DNA from 2 places in the Pseudomonas ekonensis genome. Region 2 is predicted to be linked to the other one. Evidence: riboswitches for the same ligand, from Rfam matches in the RefSeq annotation. Region 2 holds a riboswitch; the other holds the start of a gene.

Region 1 (7,857 bases), on a different contig from region 2:
TCCGATGAAGACAAGCTGCGTGCATTGCAATTGCGCGCATCCCGCCGTGGCCTGCACCTGACCGACGAAGTCGGCCATTTCATCCTGACCCGGGGCACCCGCAGCATGAGCGCGCTGTTCGACCTGCTGGAGCAGCTCGACCAGGCTTCGCTGCAGGCCCAGCGCAAGTTGACCATCCCTTTCCTGAAAGAAACCCTGGGCTGGTGAAAGCCTTCAAGGCCGCGGCTTTCAGCCCGGTTCGGCAGATTTCAGGCGCCAGAAAACCCGCTTTCCTGAGCGCTGCTCAGGCTGCGTATCGATTCAAATAGGCTTAAGCGCTTAGATGTAAACGAGAAACCGGGAAGTCACAAAAAGATCGATTGAATTTGCAAATGAGGCCGATAGCGGGCATAGTCTCGGCTTCTTTACAACTTCAGCCACGGTCGTGCCCATGCTAAAGCGCTTCGCACCCCTCGTGCCTCTCGCACTCGTCACCCTGCTGTTCGGTTGCGCTGCTCATTCACCTGTTCAAGAGCAGCAACAGCAGTACAAGAATTCCGCTACCGCTCAGTCTTCCGTCATTTACCAGGAAGAGCTGGACACCGAAAAGGAACTGGCCGACTTCAACGGCAAGAAGCCTTACCAACTGCCGGTCCTGGCCGACAGCATCCTTGAGCGCGGCATGTCCCTGATCGGTACCCGTTACCGTTTCGGCGGCACCTCCGAAGCCGGCTTCGATTGCAGCGGTTTCATCGGCTACCTCTTCCGCGAAGAGGCCGGCATGAACCTGCCACGCTCCACCCGCGAAATGATCAACGTGGATGCCCCGCAAGTCTCGCGCGGCAACCTCGAGCCGGGTGACCTGCTGTTCTTCGCCACCAACGGCCGTCGCGGCCGTGTGAGCCACGCAGGCATCTACCTGGGCGACAACCAGTTCATCCACTCCAGCAGCCGCCGCAGCGGCGGTGTGCGCATCGACAGCCTGGGTGACAGCTACTGGAGCAAGTCCTTCATCGAGGCCAAGCGCGCCTTGGCGATGGCGCCGACCGTGGTCACCGCCCGCAAGTGATGCCTCCCTTGTCGCCGCGTTCGTGGCGACAAACGGTCGCGGCCAGTCAGTAGACGTAAACTTTACAAGGTGAAGTTAAAGTCTTACTTGAAGTTTGCCGCGTAGCCGCTAGAATTCTGATCTACTTTGATGGCAAACCGCCTGCGTCCCGACGCAGGCGGTTTTGTTTTCTGTCGAATCGGCAGTGAAAGCCGCAGCCAGATCAGGATGTTCTGCTTATGACGATGTCGGCCCGCCTCGCCTTGATGATGTTCGCAGCGCTGCTCAGCGGCTGCGCCAGCCGCACGCCGCCGCCCGCGCCGGTGGTGCGCACGCCGATCGTGTTCGGCTCCTCCCAAAACTTTTCTCCGGCTGCCGAAGACGTGCTGTTCCGCGCGCTCGGCCTGGTCGGCACGCCTTATCGCTGGGGCGGCAACACGCCGGACTCGGGCTTCGATTGCAGTGGCCTGATCGGCTTCGTCTACCGCGACGCCGCCGGCATCTCCTTGCCGCGTTCCACGCGGGAGATGATCGTGATGCAGGCGCCGAACGTCGGCAAGGAAGGGCTGCAGACCGGCGACCTGATTTTCTTCGCCACCAACGGCGGCTCCCAGGTCAGCCATGCGGGGATCTATGTCGGGGAAGGGCGCTTCGTCCATGCGCCGGCCACCGGCGGCACGGTGAAGCTGGACAGCTTGTCCAAGGCCTATTGGCAGAAGGCGTACCTGAGCGCCAAGCGCGTCCTGCAGCCGGAGCACCTGGCGCACAACCCTTAGCCGCCAAGACGACCTGTAGGAGCGAGCCTGCTCGCGATGGTGTCCGCCCAGCCGACTTCCAGGTCAGCTGACAGACCGCCATCGCGAGCAGGCTCGCTCCTACAGTGGTTTTTGGGGTCTCGGAGATTCACCGGGCCGCAGACACGCGCCACACTTTGTTCCCCACGTCGTCGGCCACCAGCAGGCCGCCTTGCCGGTCGACCGCCACGCCCACCGGGCGGCCCATGGCGTTCTCGTCCTTGTCGAGGAATCCGGTCAGCACATCCACCGGTGCGCCGTTCGGCTTGCCGTTGGCGAACGGAACGAAGATCACCTTGTAGCCGCTGAGGGGCTTGCGGTTCCATGAGCCGTGCTGTCCGATGAACGCTCCTTCCTTGAATGCCGCCGGCAGTCGGTTGCCTTCGGCGAAGGCCAGGCCCAGCGAAGCGGTGTGGGGGCCGACGGCGTAGTCAGGGGCGATGGCCTTCGCCACCAGATCCATGTTCTGCGGCTGCACGCGCACGTCGACGTGCTGACCGTAGTAGCTGAACGGCCAGCCATAGAAGCCGCCGTCCATGACTGAGGTGATGTAGTCGGGCACCAGGTCGCTGCCAATTTCGTCGCGCTCGTTGACGGCCGTCCACAAGGCGCCGGTTCGCGGTTCCCAAGCCAGGCCATTGGGGTTGCGGATGCCCGAAGCGAAGATGCGGTGGTTGCCCGTGGCGCGGTCCACCTCCCAGATGGCAGCCCGGCCTTGTTCCTGATCCAGGCCGTTTTCGCCGACGTTGCTGTTCGAACCGACGGTGACGTAGAGCTTGCTGCCGTCCTGGCTGGCGATGACGTTCTTCGTCCAGTGGTGGTTCAGCGTGCCGCCGGGCAGGTCGGTGACTTTGATCGGTTGCGACTTGATTTCGGTCGCGCCGGGTTCGTAGTCAAAGCGCAGCAGGCGATCGGTGTCGGCGACATACAGGTCGTTGCCGACCAGGGTCATGCCGAACGGCGAGTTGAGGTTTTGCAGGAAGACCGTGCGGGTTTCCGCCACGCCGTCATGATCGGCGTCGCGCAGCAGGGTGATGCGGTTCGCGCTCGGCACGCCGGCGCCGGCGCGGCCCATGACCTTTTTGGTGATCCAGCCCTTCAGGCCGCTGCCGTCATCGGGTTTGGGCGGAGCGTTGGTCTCCGCCACCAGCACGTCGCCGTTGGGCAGCACGTAGAGCCAGCGCGGGTGGTCGAGGTTTTCGGCGAACGCCGCCACCCGGGTGCCTGCCGCCGGCGTCGGTTTGGCGCCGCTCGGCCAGCCCACCGCCGGGGCGATGTGCACCGTCGGGATCAGGGTCTTGTTCGGTTCGGGCAGTTTGGGCGACGGGCCGGTGCCGTCGGAGACTTGCAGGCTTGAGGTTTCGCCGCAGGCGGCAAGGCCTGCGGCAACCGCGATGACGAAAATGAACGGGGGCTTGCGCATTGCTTGTCTTCCCTATGAATGCATTCCCAATCATAGAGGCATGGGCGACCCCGATGGTTCAAGCGCTCAGCCGCGGGCCTCCTTGAACAGCACGGCGATGCCGGGGTGGTAGTTGCCCGCTTCGCTGCGCAATTTGCGGTAGGCGTAAGGGAAGTACCAGGCCACGGCACAGGTGTGTTCCTTCTGCAGGTCGTCGACCATGTCCTGAAGCTCTTCGGGGCTGGCGCTGTGCTGGGCCTTCTGCGGCGAAACGAACAGGCAGCCGAGCTTGAGGTCGCTGGCGTAGCTGATGCGCTTGGCGTCGCTGGTGATGTCGTGCAGCGCCTGGGTCAGGTTGAGGCTGTTGACCCGGGGCCAGCGCTGGGTGGCCTGGATGTAGGCACGGTCGTCGGTGCCGGCCAGGAACAGGTCGGCGCGGGCGTTGCGTTCGCCGTCCTCGTTCTGCTTGCGGGTGGCGGTGTCGCGCAGCGTCACCAGCTCGGCCATCCACGCGGCGGCGGAGAGCAGGCCCAGGTTGGCCTTTTCGTCGTGCCAGTAGGGGGTGTCGTTGTCGCCGCGCACGGTGTTGTAGCGGTCGATACAGTCAAACCAGCGTTCCAGCACCGGGCGCAGGAATTCCAGCCGCGGATTGCTGATGATCATGCCTTGCATGGTGCTCTCCCTTGTTATTGTGATGTGCTCTCTGCAGTCAAAAAGCATGGCTCTTTGATATCACTCATGGCAGTGTGGCACAAGATTGGCGTCAGTTAATTGATCGGCGGCATTTTTTCGTCGCCGCAGCCCCGCTTCATTTGACGCTCCACCCCCAACCCTCTAACCTTCGCGGCTTGTTTCAGGTGCTCTGTGGCGGCTGTCGACAGAGTGAAACAGGGAAGCCGGTGAGGGTCGCATGTCCACAGTGGAGCGACCGCGATCCCGGCGCTGCCCCCGCAACGGTAAATGAGTGAAAGCTGTGCCTGATGCCACTGCGTCCGAAGACGCGGGAAGGCGCGCAGCCTGGCCTTGCGCCGCTCATGAGCCCGGAGACCGGCCTGATCCATCCAACGGCATCACGGTGGGCGATGCCAGGCTTGCCGCCGTCTATTCTTGTGCCCGCCCGCCGTTACCCAGCCTCAACGGAGAGCTCCCCCATGACTGACACCACCGAGCGTGACGAGCGCCACCTGGCGCGCATGCAGCGCAAAAAAGCCGTGATCGACGAGCGCATCGCCAATTCGCCGAACGAATGCGGCCTGTTGCTGGTGCTCACCGGCAACGGCAAGGGCAAGAGCAGCTCGGCGTTCGGCATGCTTGCCCGCGCCATGGGCCACGGCATGCAGTGCGGCGTGGTGCAGTTCATCAAGGGCCGCAACAGCACGGGCGAGGAACTGTTTTTTCGCCGATTCCCCGAGCAGGTGCGTTTTCATGTGATGGGCGAAGGTTTCACCTGGGAAACCCAGGACCGTCAGCGCGACATCGCCGCCGCCGAAGCCGCGTGGGAGGTCTCCCGGCAGATGCTGCGCGATCCGTCCATCGGGCTGGTGGTGCTCGACGAACTGAACATCGCCCTCAAGCACGGCTACCTTGACCTCGACCAGGTGCTCAGCGATCTGCAGGCCCGTCCGTCGATGCAGCACGTGGTGGTCACGGGGCGCGCGGCCAAGCCGGAAATGATCGAGATGGCCGATACCGTCACGGAGATGGGCATGGTCAAGCACGCCTTCCAGGCCGGGATCAAAGCGCAGAAAGGCGTCGAACTTTGAACCAGTCTCGTCACTGCCCGGCGGTGCTGATCGCAGCGCCGGCCTCGGGCCAGGGCAAGACCACCGTCACCGCCGCGCTGGCCCGCCTGCACCGCAATCACGGGCGCAAGGTGCGGGTGTTCAAGTGCGGCCCGGACTTTCTCGACCCGATGATCCTCGAGCGCGCCAGCGGTGCGCCGGTCTACCAGTTGGACATGTGGATGGTCGGCGAGCAGGAAAGCCGCCGCCTGTTGTGGGAAGCCGCCGCCGAAGCGGATCTGATCCTGATCGAAGGCGTCATGGGCCTGTTCGACGGCACGCCGTCCAGCGCCGACCTGGCGCGGCATTTCGGTGTGCCGGTGCTGGGCGTGATCGACGGCACCGCCATGGCCCAGACCTTCGGTGCGCTGGCCCTGGGCCTGGCGCGCTATCAGCCGGACCTGCCGTTCGCCGGGGTGCTGGCCAACCGCGTCGGCACCGTGCGCCATGCGCAATTGCTGGAGGGCAGCCTCACCGAAGGCCTGCGCTGGTACGGCGCGCTGTCCCGGGAAACCGGGATCGAGCTGCCGAGCCGTCATCTGGGCCTGGTGCAGGCCAGCGAGCTCAATGACCTGGACCTGCGCCTCGACGCCGCTGCGCAGGCCCTGGCGGACAGCTGCGAGGTCGCGCTGCCGCCGCCGGTCGAATTCGCCGCCCCCGAGCCGCTGGAGGTCGAGCCCCTGCTGCAAGGCGTGCGGATTGCCGTCGCCCGGGACGAGGCGTTTGCCTTCACTTACGGCGCCAGCCTCGATCTGCTGCGGGCGATGGGCGCCGAGCTGCGCTTCTTCTCGCCGATCCGCGATGCGGCGCTGCCGGACGCCGACAGCCTCTATCTGCCGGGCGGCTACCCCGAACTGCACCACGAGGCGCTGGCGCAGAACACACCGATGCTGGAGGCGATCCGCGCCCATCATGCCGCCGGCAAGCCGCTGCTCGCCGAATGCGGCGGCATGCTCTATCTGCTCGACTCGCTGACCGACGTCAGCGGCACCCGCGCCGAACTGGCCGGCCTGCTCAGCGGCGATGCGGTGATGCAGAAGCGTCTGGCGGCGCTGGCCCTGCAGGCCGTCGAACTGCCGGAAGGCACGCTGCGCGGCCACACCTACCACCATTCCCTGACCACCACCGGGCTGACGCCCATCGCCCGTGGCCTGAGCCCCAACGGCGGGCGCGGTGCCGAGGCCGTGTACCGGGAAGGGCGGATGACCGCGTCCTACGTGCACTTTTACTTCCCGTCCAATCCGTCGGCGATCGCCGCGTTGCTGGCGCCCGGCCGCCAGGCCGCGGCCGTCCCTGACGAACCGCGATCCGCAGTGGGAGCGAGCCTGCTCGCGCAGCGGCCATGAGCGACAACGCCTACACCCCGGCCGAACGCGAAGCCGTCTACCGCGCCATCGCCGAACGCCGCGACATGCGCCACTTCACGGGCGGCACGGTCGAGCCCGAACTGCTGCGCCGCCTGCTGGAGGCCGCCCATCAGGCGCCCAGCGTCGGGCTGATGCAGCCGTGGCGCTTCATCCGCATCAGCGATCGCACCTTGCGCGGCCGGATCCAGAACCTGGTGGAAGAAGAGCGGGTGCGCACCGCCCAAGCCCTCGGCGAGCGCAGCGACGAGTTCATGAAGCTCAAGGTCGAAGGCATCGGCGACTGCGCCGAAGTGCTGGTGGCCGCGTTGGGGGACGACCGCGAACGGCACATCTTCGGCCGCCGCACGCTGCCGGAAATGGACTTGGCGTCGCTGTCCTGCGCGATCCAGAACCTGTGGCTGGCCGCCCGCGCCGAGGGGCTGGGCATGGGCTGGGTGTCGCTGTTCGAGCCCCAGGCCCTGGCCGACCTGCTCAACCTGCCGGCGGGGGCCAAGCCGTTGGCGGTGCTGTGCCTGGGGCCGGTCAAGAAATTCTATCCGGCGCCGATGCTGGTGCTCGACGGGTGGGCGCAGGCGCGTCCGCTCGATGAGCTGCTGTACGAAAACCAATGGGGAGTGAATCAATGAGTGTCGCGTTGTTGAGTGTCGCCGCCGTGGCGCTGGATGCGCTGCTGGGTGAACCGAAACGCTGGCATCCGCTGGTGGCGTTCGGCCGTTTCGCCGGACGCGTCGAACAACGCTTCAATGCCGCAGGCCGTGGCTGGCGCAGCCATGGCGTGACGGCGTGGGTGATCGTGGTGCTGCCGCTGACGATTTTGGCCACGGCGCTGTCGTGGGCGCCCTACGTGGGCTGGGTCGTGGAGATCCTCGCGCTGTATTGCGCCCTCGGCATGCGCAGCCTCGGCGAGCACGTCGGGCCGGTGGCCAAGGCCTTGCGCAGCGATGACCTGGAGGAGGCGCGCAAACGCGTCGGGTATCTGGTCAGCCGCCAGACCAGCGAGCTGGACAGCACCGCCGTCGCCCGCGCCGCCACCGAATCGGTGCTGGAGAACGGCAGCGACGCCGTGTTCGCCGCGTTGTTCTGGTTTGCCGTGGCCGGCGCGCCGGGTGTCGTGCTCTATCGCTTGAGCAACACCCTCGACGCCATGTGGGGCTACCGCAACGAACGCTTCGAGCGCTTCGGCTGGGCGGCGGCGAAAATCGACGACGTGCTCAACTACATTCCCGCGCGGCTGGTGGCGTTGACCTACGCACTGTTGGGCAAGACTCGCCTGGCCCTCAAGTGCTGGCGTACCCAAGGCCCGAAGTGGGACAGCCCCAACGCCGGCCCCGTCATGGCCGCCGGCGCCGGTGCGCTGGGTGTGGAACTGGGCGGCCCTGCGGTCTATCACGGCGAACTGCACGAGCGCCCTCAGTTGGGCGAGGGTGTGCCGGCGGATGCCGATTCCATCGACCGTGGCTGGCAATTGGTGCAGCGCGGGGTATGG
Region 2 (7,857 bases):
TGGGGGATGCCCAGCCGTTCCCCTAGTTGCGAGGCCGGCAGCAGGCCCAGTTCGGAGAACGACACCACGGCGTCGAACGGCCGCTGACGGTGCAGGCGTTCGACCGTGTCGCCGTAGCCGGCCAGGTCCGCGATGTCGGGCGTCAGCACCAGCGCCGCGTGTTCGCGTTGATAGTCCGACAACTGGTCGGGTTGCTGCACCAGGGTGAAGTGGAAGCGGTGCGCGGTGTCCCAGTCCAGCCCTGAATCCCGCCCGCCGATCAGCAGGATGCGTTTGGCCGGTTCGGGGTCGGTGCGCTCGCCGTAGACGTCGATGTCCGTGACCGCCAGCAGCGATTCGCGCAGCCGGGCGGTGTCGGGCTGGCGGAACTCGACGTACAGGTAGTTCTGGAACCCGTTGCTGGCCGGGCCGATGGCGTCGCCCGGCGCGGCGTAGGCGTACCATCGCTGGAAGCCCGGCACGCTGCGCAGGCACCGGGCGTGATGGAGGCCGTCGTAGGTGCGATGGGTGCGGGCGAAGGGCGTGGCGATCCCGAACGGCTGCGGGACGTCGCAGGCAGGCGGCAGCGCTTCGCCGAACAGGGCGCGGTGATAGCAGACATCCAGCGGCAGTTGCCACGCCTGGCGGATCACGTGGATCCGGCTGCCGCCGGGCCGCGCGCCGACCTCCAGCACCCTTGGCCCGCGTGCGGTGAGGATGAACTCGACATGGGCGAACGTGCCCTTGAGGCCGAGGGCCTGCACGGCGTCGTGGGCCAAACGGTGGCAACGCGCTTTGAGCGACGCATCCGGTTCGATGGTCGAAGGCGTGTAGCGGGCGAAATGGTGGAAGTCGTCCCGGCCGATGTCGACCCCGGCGATCACATCGACGATGGGAAAGCTGCTGATGTTGCCGTCAGGACCGATGGCGCAATCGATGGAATGGTTGGAGCCGTGCAGGTATTCCTCCAGCAGCAGCTGGTCGGTCTCCCGCTGTTTGCCGGCGACGTAGCGTTGCAGCGCCGGCCATTCGCGGCGGCTGTAGTCCAGCAGTTCCTGGCGGTCGCGGATGCAGCGCACGAACAGGCTGCTGTACAGGTTCGAAGGCTTCAGGACGAACGGGTAGGGCAGCGCATCGGGTGCGGCGAGCAGTTCGTCGATGCCCGTTTCGCGGGAGATCACCTGCAGGTCAGGGTTGGCCGACGCCTGGAAGCGCTGGCGCTGCAGCACCTTGTCCAGCGTGTGCTCGACGTTGCGGTGCAGGTGCGCCAGGGCCGGCACCGCCGCGCACAGGCGGCCCGTGACGGCGACATAGCCTTCTCGGAAGTTCAGCACACTGGTGAAGCCGTGCTCATCGAGCAGGCGTTGGGTCAGGTCGATCAGTTCCGGGGTCAGGCCTTTGGAAAAGTCGTAACGGGCTACCGGCGGCACCTTGGCCGCGTCGGCGATCTTGCTGGTGGCGCGGCTGTCGGCGATCAGCAGCGGCGTGATGCCTGCGGCGATCAGGCCTTCGTATTCGCCGTCGCGGATGTTGCCGACAATCAGGCAAGCGGCTGCGCTCATCGGCAGGACTCCTCGTCGAAACTGTAGTGAACCCGGTTCAACCGGTGACAGATGTGGGCCAGGCGGATGCGGTCGGCGGCGTTGACGCTGTCCGTCAGCACGTTGCGGATGATGTGGGCGAGGGCGTCCAGGTCTTCGCCGGCGATCCCCAGGCGGGTGATTTCCTGTACGCCGAAACGCAGGCAGTCGCGTCCGTCGATGCGCTTGTTGTTGACCCGTATCCCCAGTTCGTTGAGCTGCTGCGCCGCGTGCTGGCTGAAGGCGCCTTCGAGCAGCAGCATATGGGTGTCGGTGGCGTGCGCCGTCCAGCCCGGCAGCCCGGCCAGCGCAGCGTGCAACTGGCGGGCGTTGGCGCACATGCGTTCGGCGTAGGCCTGGCCGTGGCGCTCCATCTCCATCAGGGTGACGAACAGTTGCAGCAGGCCGGGCAGGTTGGGGGAGGACACCAGCGCACCCCCGACGTTGTGTTCGATCTGCCGGGCCAGGTCGGCGCGTCGGCAGACGATCAGCGCCCGGTGCGGGCCCGGCAGGGATTTGTGGGTGTTGCCCTGGAGGATGTCCGCGCCTTCATCGAGCGGGTTGGGGTAGGCCTGGCCGGCGATCAGCCCCAGCGTGTGGGAGGCGTCGCAGATGATCAGCGTGCGGTCGAGGCCGCGCCGGTTGAGCAGCTTGCGCAGCGGCCTGACGGCGATCGCCCGGGTGGTGAGGCCGTGGTCGAGCAGCACGGCGGCCGGCGGTTGCCCGAGTGCCTGAAGTTGCGCATCGAAGGCGTCGAGATCGATCTGGCCGTCCGTGCCGAGCCCGAAAAACACGCTCTGCCGGCCGATCTTCTGCACCAGCGGCCCGGTGGCGAAATGGCCGCCGCTCTCGGGCGCCAGGGACATGACGATGTCCCCCGGCACGCTCAGCGCCGCCAGCACGCTCAAGGTGCAATGGACGCCGGACAGCACGCGGTACTCGACGAACTCGGCGTTGAACATCGTCTGCGCGGCCCGGGTCGCGAGCGCCTTCAGCGTTTCGACCTCCGGAAAGTGCTCGACCTGCATCCCGCCGAACTCGGCGGCGTAGCGCTGGCCGGCGATCGGCCGGACGTTGAACAGGTAACGGTCGTAATGGCGGTTTTGCCCCAATGCCCGGGCCGTGTCGGACAGCACATTTTCATTGGCGGTCAGGGACACTGTCGAAGTTCGGCGCGCCAATGCCTCTTCGAACTGTTCGATAATGAAACTGTGCGCGCTGGGCGCGACGGAGGGCACTGCATAAGTTGAATGGTTCATTAGTAATCCGCCAGGTCGAAGTCGATGATCAACATGTCGCGAGTGCTGCGATTTGAACTAATGCCTAACTTCTGCAGTGGGGAAACTTCATGCAGAAGTATTCGGTCATTCAATACGACGGTTTCCAGGTAGTTCGTCAAAGTTGCGCTGAAAACATTGTCGCCGTTTTCATTGAATATCCGGCTTTCGCCGCCGATGACGTGCTGGCGCTGGATCAGGTGCTGAAAGACGAAATCGTGGCCGTCGCGGTGACGGCCTTCGGGGGTGGCCTGGCCGTCGCGGGATTCGTCGCACAGGATGCGGAACTGATGGCAGGTCACCAGCCAGTCGCGGTGGCCGACCGCCAGGTCCATCAGCGCCAGGTCCGCCGCCAGCAGGCTGCGCAGCACGGGCGATGCGGTGAAGGCCGGCTCGCTGTGCGCATAGGTGCGCTGGACGCCGCCCAGCAGCGGGTTATGGGCCTGGGCCTGGAAGAAATGGCAGTCGTCGAGGGGCGTCCAGTGGCGTTCCCGCTGGCGGTACTCGAACTTGCAGATGCGCCGCTCGCGGCGGCCGTTCTCTGCGTTCAGGTAGGTGTCCGGCGGCAGGTTGTCCCAGGTGCGGTCGAAGGCGCGGCACGCTTCGCGGCCCAAAGACGCCACCTGCGCCGCCGGAAAAACGGCGCTGTCGGCGTAATGGTCGTTGCGCAGCCGCTCGGACAGTTCGAACAGCACGGCACTGCCCGGATGCCCGATGGCGCTACCGGCGCTCATGGCGCAGGCACGCAGGCGGGTTTCAGAGGAATAGACAGGCGCGGACACTGACGATAATCAGGCATGCAAGAATTCCTTTCTTATGTAATACATATTCCTTATGTGGCTTCATGGTTCATTTCCTGTTTTGAATTATCAATTCTGTTTTTGTAAAGATATGTAATTCTGCTGTTCGGACGCTCTAGTCCGAGGGAAAGCGGGGTGTAGGAAAAGTTTCTGTTTTGTGAACTTGTAGGAAATAACTTACGTTGAACTTTTCAAATGAGAAAAGGTCGCGACCAATATATGAATAAATGAAGTCCATATAACGATAATGCACCAGACATTGACCCGCCTGCCGACCATGCGTAGCCTTGCGCTTTCGAGGTTCTTCGGCGGCTGCCGAAGCTAAGAAGGGAACGCGGTCCAAGCCGCGGCTGCCCCCGCAACTGTGAACGGTGTTGTTCGCTGCCATGCCACTGCAAGCCTGCTTCAACAGGCCCGCGGGAAGGCGCAGCGGATGCCAGGCCCCGAGGCCGGCGCGCCGTCAGCCAGGAGACCTGCCTCGACACAGATTCTCACTACAACCGGGCGGGGTGATCCGGTGGCGAACGCTCCCGGCGCGCAAGTGCGTCGCCGGCTCTCGTCCCGCATGCCCGCCACCTCGCCAAAGGGCATCCGATGAAAACACTGGCCAAACTCCCCGTCACCATCGTCACCGGCTTCCTCGGCTCGGGCAAGACCACCCTGCTGCGGCACATGCTCGACAACGCCCAGGGCCGCCGCATCGCGGTGATCGTCAACGAGTTCGGCGAACTGGGCATCGACGGCGAAATCCTCAAGCAGTGCACCATCGGCTGCACCGAAGAAGAGGCCACCGGCCGCGTCTACGAACTGGCCAACGGCTGCCTGTGCTGCACGGTGCAGGAAGAGTTCTTCCCGGTGATGCGCGAGCTGGTGGCCCGTCGCGGCGACCTCGACCACATCCTGATCGAAACCTCCGGCCTGGCGCTGCCCAAGCCGCTGGTGCAGGCCTTCCAGTGGCCGGAAATCCGCAACGCCTGCACCGTCGACGCGGTGATCACCGTGGTCGACAGCCCGGCCGTGGCCGCCGGCACCTTCGCCGCGTTCCCGGACCAGGTCGACGCCCAGCGCAAGCTCGACCCGAACCTGGACCACGAATCGCCGCTGCACGAGCTGTTCGCCGACCAACTGGCCAGCGCCGACCTGGTCATCCTCAACAAGGCCGACCAGGCCAGCGCCGAAGACCTGGCCCGCGTGCGCCTGGAAGTCGCCGAAGAGCTGCCGCCGGCGGTCAAGATCGTCGAAGCCAGCAACGGCCGCCTGCCGCTGGACGTGCTGATCGGCCTGGGCGCCGGCTCCGAGGAGCACATCGACGGTCGCCACAGCCATCACGATCATCACCATGACGGCGATGACCACGACGACCACGATCACGACGCCTTCGATTCGATTTCCATCGAACTGCCGCAAGCCGACGAAAGCCTGCTGCTCGATGCCCTGACCCAACTGGTGGTTCAGCACGGCATCCTGCGGGTCAAGGGCTTCGCGGCGATCCCGAACAAGCCGATGCGTCTGCTGATCCAGGGCGTGGGCACCCGTTTCGACAAGCACTTCGACCGCCAGTGGGGCGCAGACGAGGCGCGCATCACCCGTCTGGTGCTGATCGGCCAGAAACTGGACGCCGCCCGGCTCGAAGCGCAACTGCGCGCCGCGCTCAGCGTGTAAGCCATGCACCTGCTCAGGACCCAGCCCGGCGGTTTCGTGTCGGATGACAACATTGCCGACCTTGGACAGACCCCCGCCGAGCTGGTGATCCTGTGCAGCGGCGATTCCAGCCTGGCGCTGCTCGCCGAAGCCGCACAGCAGCTGCCGGACGACTATCCGAGCCTGCGCCTGGCCAACCCGATGCAGGTGCAGAACCATGCCTCGGTCGATCTGTACGTCGACGAAGTGCTGCGCCACGCCAAAGTCATTCTGATTTCGCTGCACGGCGGCATCGCCTATTGGCGCTACGGCGTCGAGCGCCTGGTGGAACTGGCCGGGCGCGGGGTGCAGGTGATCCTGGTGCCGGGCGACGACCGGCCCGACCCGGAGCTCAGCGGCCTGAGCACCGTCGGCGCGGAGGACCGCGACCGGCTCTGGCAATTCCTGCGCCAGGGCGGCCTGGGCAATGCGCTGGACTTCTTCCGTTGCCTGGCCAACCGCTGGCTGGATCGCCCCTACGCCTGGGGCGAGCCGCAGGCGCTGCCGCGCACGGCGATCTATCACCCGCACAAAAGCACCGCCGCCCTGGGCGACTGGCAGGCCGATTGGCAAGCCGGCCGGCCGGTGGCGGCGGTGCTGTTTTACCGCTCGCATTTGCAGGCGGCCAACACCGCGTTCATCGATGTGTTCTGCCAGCGCTTGCAGGCGGCTGGGCTCAACCCGTTGCCCATCGCGGTGGCGAGCCTCAAGGAGCCCGGCTGCCTGACGGTGGTCGAGGACTGGCTGGACGAAACCGAAACCGGCGTGATCCTCAACACCACCGGGTTCGCCCAGTCGAGCCCGGAAGCGCCGCACCTGCGGCCGTTCCGCCGCGACATCCCGGTGATCCAGGCCATCTGCGCCCAGGACAACGAGCCCGGCTGGCGCGCCAGCGAGCAGGGCCTGGGCCCGCGGGATCTGGCGATGCACATCGCCTTGCCTGAGCTGGACGGGCGGATCATCAGCCGGCCGATCAGCTTCAAGGATCTGGCCTGGCGCAGCGAGCGCAGCCAGTCGGACGTCGTCTGCTATCGGGCGCAACCGGAGCGCATGGATTTCGTCGCCGAACTGGCGCGGCGCTGGGCTGACCTGGCCCGTGTGCCGAACCGCGAAAAGCGCGTGGCCCTGATCCTGGCCAACTACCCGACCCGGGACGGGCGCATCGGCAACGGCGTCGGCCTGGATACCCCGGCGGCGGCCCTGAACATCCTCCGGGCGCTTCACCAGAGCGGCTATCCGTTGCCCGCCGAACTCCCGGCCAGCGGCACCGACTTGATCCGCCGGTTGCTCGGCGGCGGCGTTAGCAACGACCTGGACACCCTCGACCAGCGTCCTTGCGCGCAAAGCCTGGATATGGACGAATACCTGGCGATGTTCGACGCCTTGCCCGACGCCAACCGCGCAGCGGTGCTGGAGCGCTGGGGCACGCCGCAGCAAGACCCGATGTGCCGTGACAATCGCATGATGGTCGCGGGCCTGCGCTTTGGCCTGACCTTTGTCGGCATCCAGCCGGCGCGGGGCTATCAGGTGGATCCGAGCGCGGTGTACCACGACCCGGACCTGGTGCCGCCCCACGGCTATCTCGCGTTCTATTTCTGGCTGCGCCGCACCTACGGCGCCCACGCACTGATCCACGTCGGCAAGCACGGCAACCTCGAATGGCTGCCGGGCAAAGGCGTGGGACTGTCCGACCAGTGCTGGCCGGACGCATTGCTCGGGCCATTGCCGAACATCTATCCGTTCATCGTCAACGACCCGGGCGAGGGCGCCCAGGCCAAGCGCCGCACGCAGGCGGTGATCATCGACCACCTGATGCCGCCGCTGACCCGCGCCGAAACCTACGGCCCGCTGCGCAACCTGGAGTTGCTGGCGGACGAGTACTACGAAGCGCAACTGCTCGACCCGCGCCGCGCCCGCGAACTGCAGCGCGACATCCTGCAACTGGTGCGCGAGACGCAGATCGACCGCGAACTGCAACTGGACGCCGCGCTCGACAGCGATGCGGATGCGGCGGTGTGGCTGCCGCGTCTGGACACCTACCTGTGCGACCTGAAGGAATCGCAGATCCGCGACGGCCTGCACGTGTTCGGCGAGTCGCCCACCGGACCGCTGCGCACCGATACGTTGCTGGCCTTGCTGCGCATCCCGCGGGGCGACGGCAAGGGCGCGCAGTCGAGCCTGCTGCGGGCGTTGGCCAAAGCGTTCGGGCTGGGTTTCGACCCGTTGGACTGCGCGCTGGCCGAGCCGTGGGCCGGGCCGCGTCCGGATGAACTGCAAGCGGTCAGCGACGAGGCTTGGCGCACCTGCGGCGACACCCGCGAACGCCTGGAGCTGTTCGCCGCCCAATTGATCGCCTCGACGACGCCGTCTCCCTGTGGGGGCGGGTTTGCCCGCGACAGCGGCGTACCGGTCGAACGCAATGTTGAAGGCTCAACCGATTCACCTCCAAAGGAACCTCGGTGGGCGCCGGTCAATGAGATCCTGACGAGTCTTCGCGAGGTCATCGCCCCGCGCCTGGACGCCTGCGGCCCTGCGGAGATG

What was found. Region 2 has a riboswitch for cobalamin ahead of cobW (cobalamin biosynthesis protein CobW). Riboswitches for the same ligand answer to the same signal wherever they lie in the genome.
Region 1: another riboswitch for cobalamin. It lies ahead of cobO (cob(I)yrinic acid a,c-diamide adenosyltransferase); the one in region 2 lies ahead of cobW (cobalamin biosynthesis protein CobW).

Annotation. Positions count from the first base shown of each region.
Region 1 covers NZ_JAHSTS010000002.1:769,310-777,166, reverse strand. The annotation lists gene hda (DnaA regulatory inactivator Hda) at 1-207, shown strand, start outside; gene KVG96_RS16505 (C40 family peptidase) at 431-1,048, shown strand; gene KVG96_RS16500 (C40 family peptidase) at 1,267-1,803, shown strand; gene KVG96_RS16495 (PQQ-dependent sugar dehydrogenase) at 1,931-3,244, opposite strand; gene KVG96_RS16490 (hypothetical protein) at 3,311-3,895, opposite strand; cobalamin riboswitch at 4,062-4,293, shown strand; gene cobO (cob(I)yrinic acid a,c-diamide adenosyltransferase) at 4,375-4,986, shown strand; gene KVG96_RS16480 (cobyrinic acid a,c-diamide synthase CobB) at 4,983-6,350, shown strand; gene bluB (5,6-dimethylbenzimidazole synthase) at 6,347-6,997, shown strand; gene cbiB (adenosylcobinamide-phosphate synthase CbiB) at 6,994-7,857, shown strand, end outside.
Region 2 covers NZ_JAHSTS010000001.1:2,088,368-2,096,224, forward strand. The annotation lists gene KVG96_RS09335 (ATP-grasp domain-containing protein) at 1-1,541, opposite strand, end outside; gene KVG96_RS09340 (PLP-dependent aminotransferase family protein) at 1,538-2,818, opposite strand; gene KVG96_RS09345 (2OG-Fe dioxygenase family protein) at 2,818-3,570, opposite strand; cobalamin riboswitch at 3,918-4,131, shown strand; gene cobW (cobalamin biosynthesis protein CobW) at 4,231-5,298, shown strand; gene cobN (cobaltochelatase subunit CobN) at 5,302-7,857, shown strand, end outside.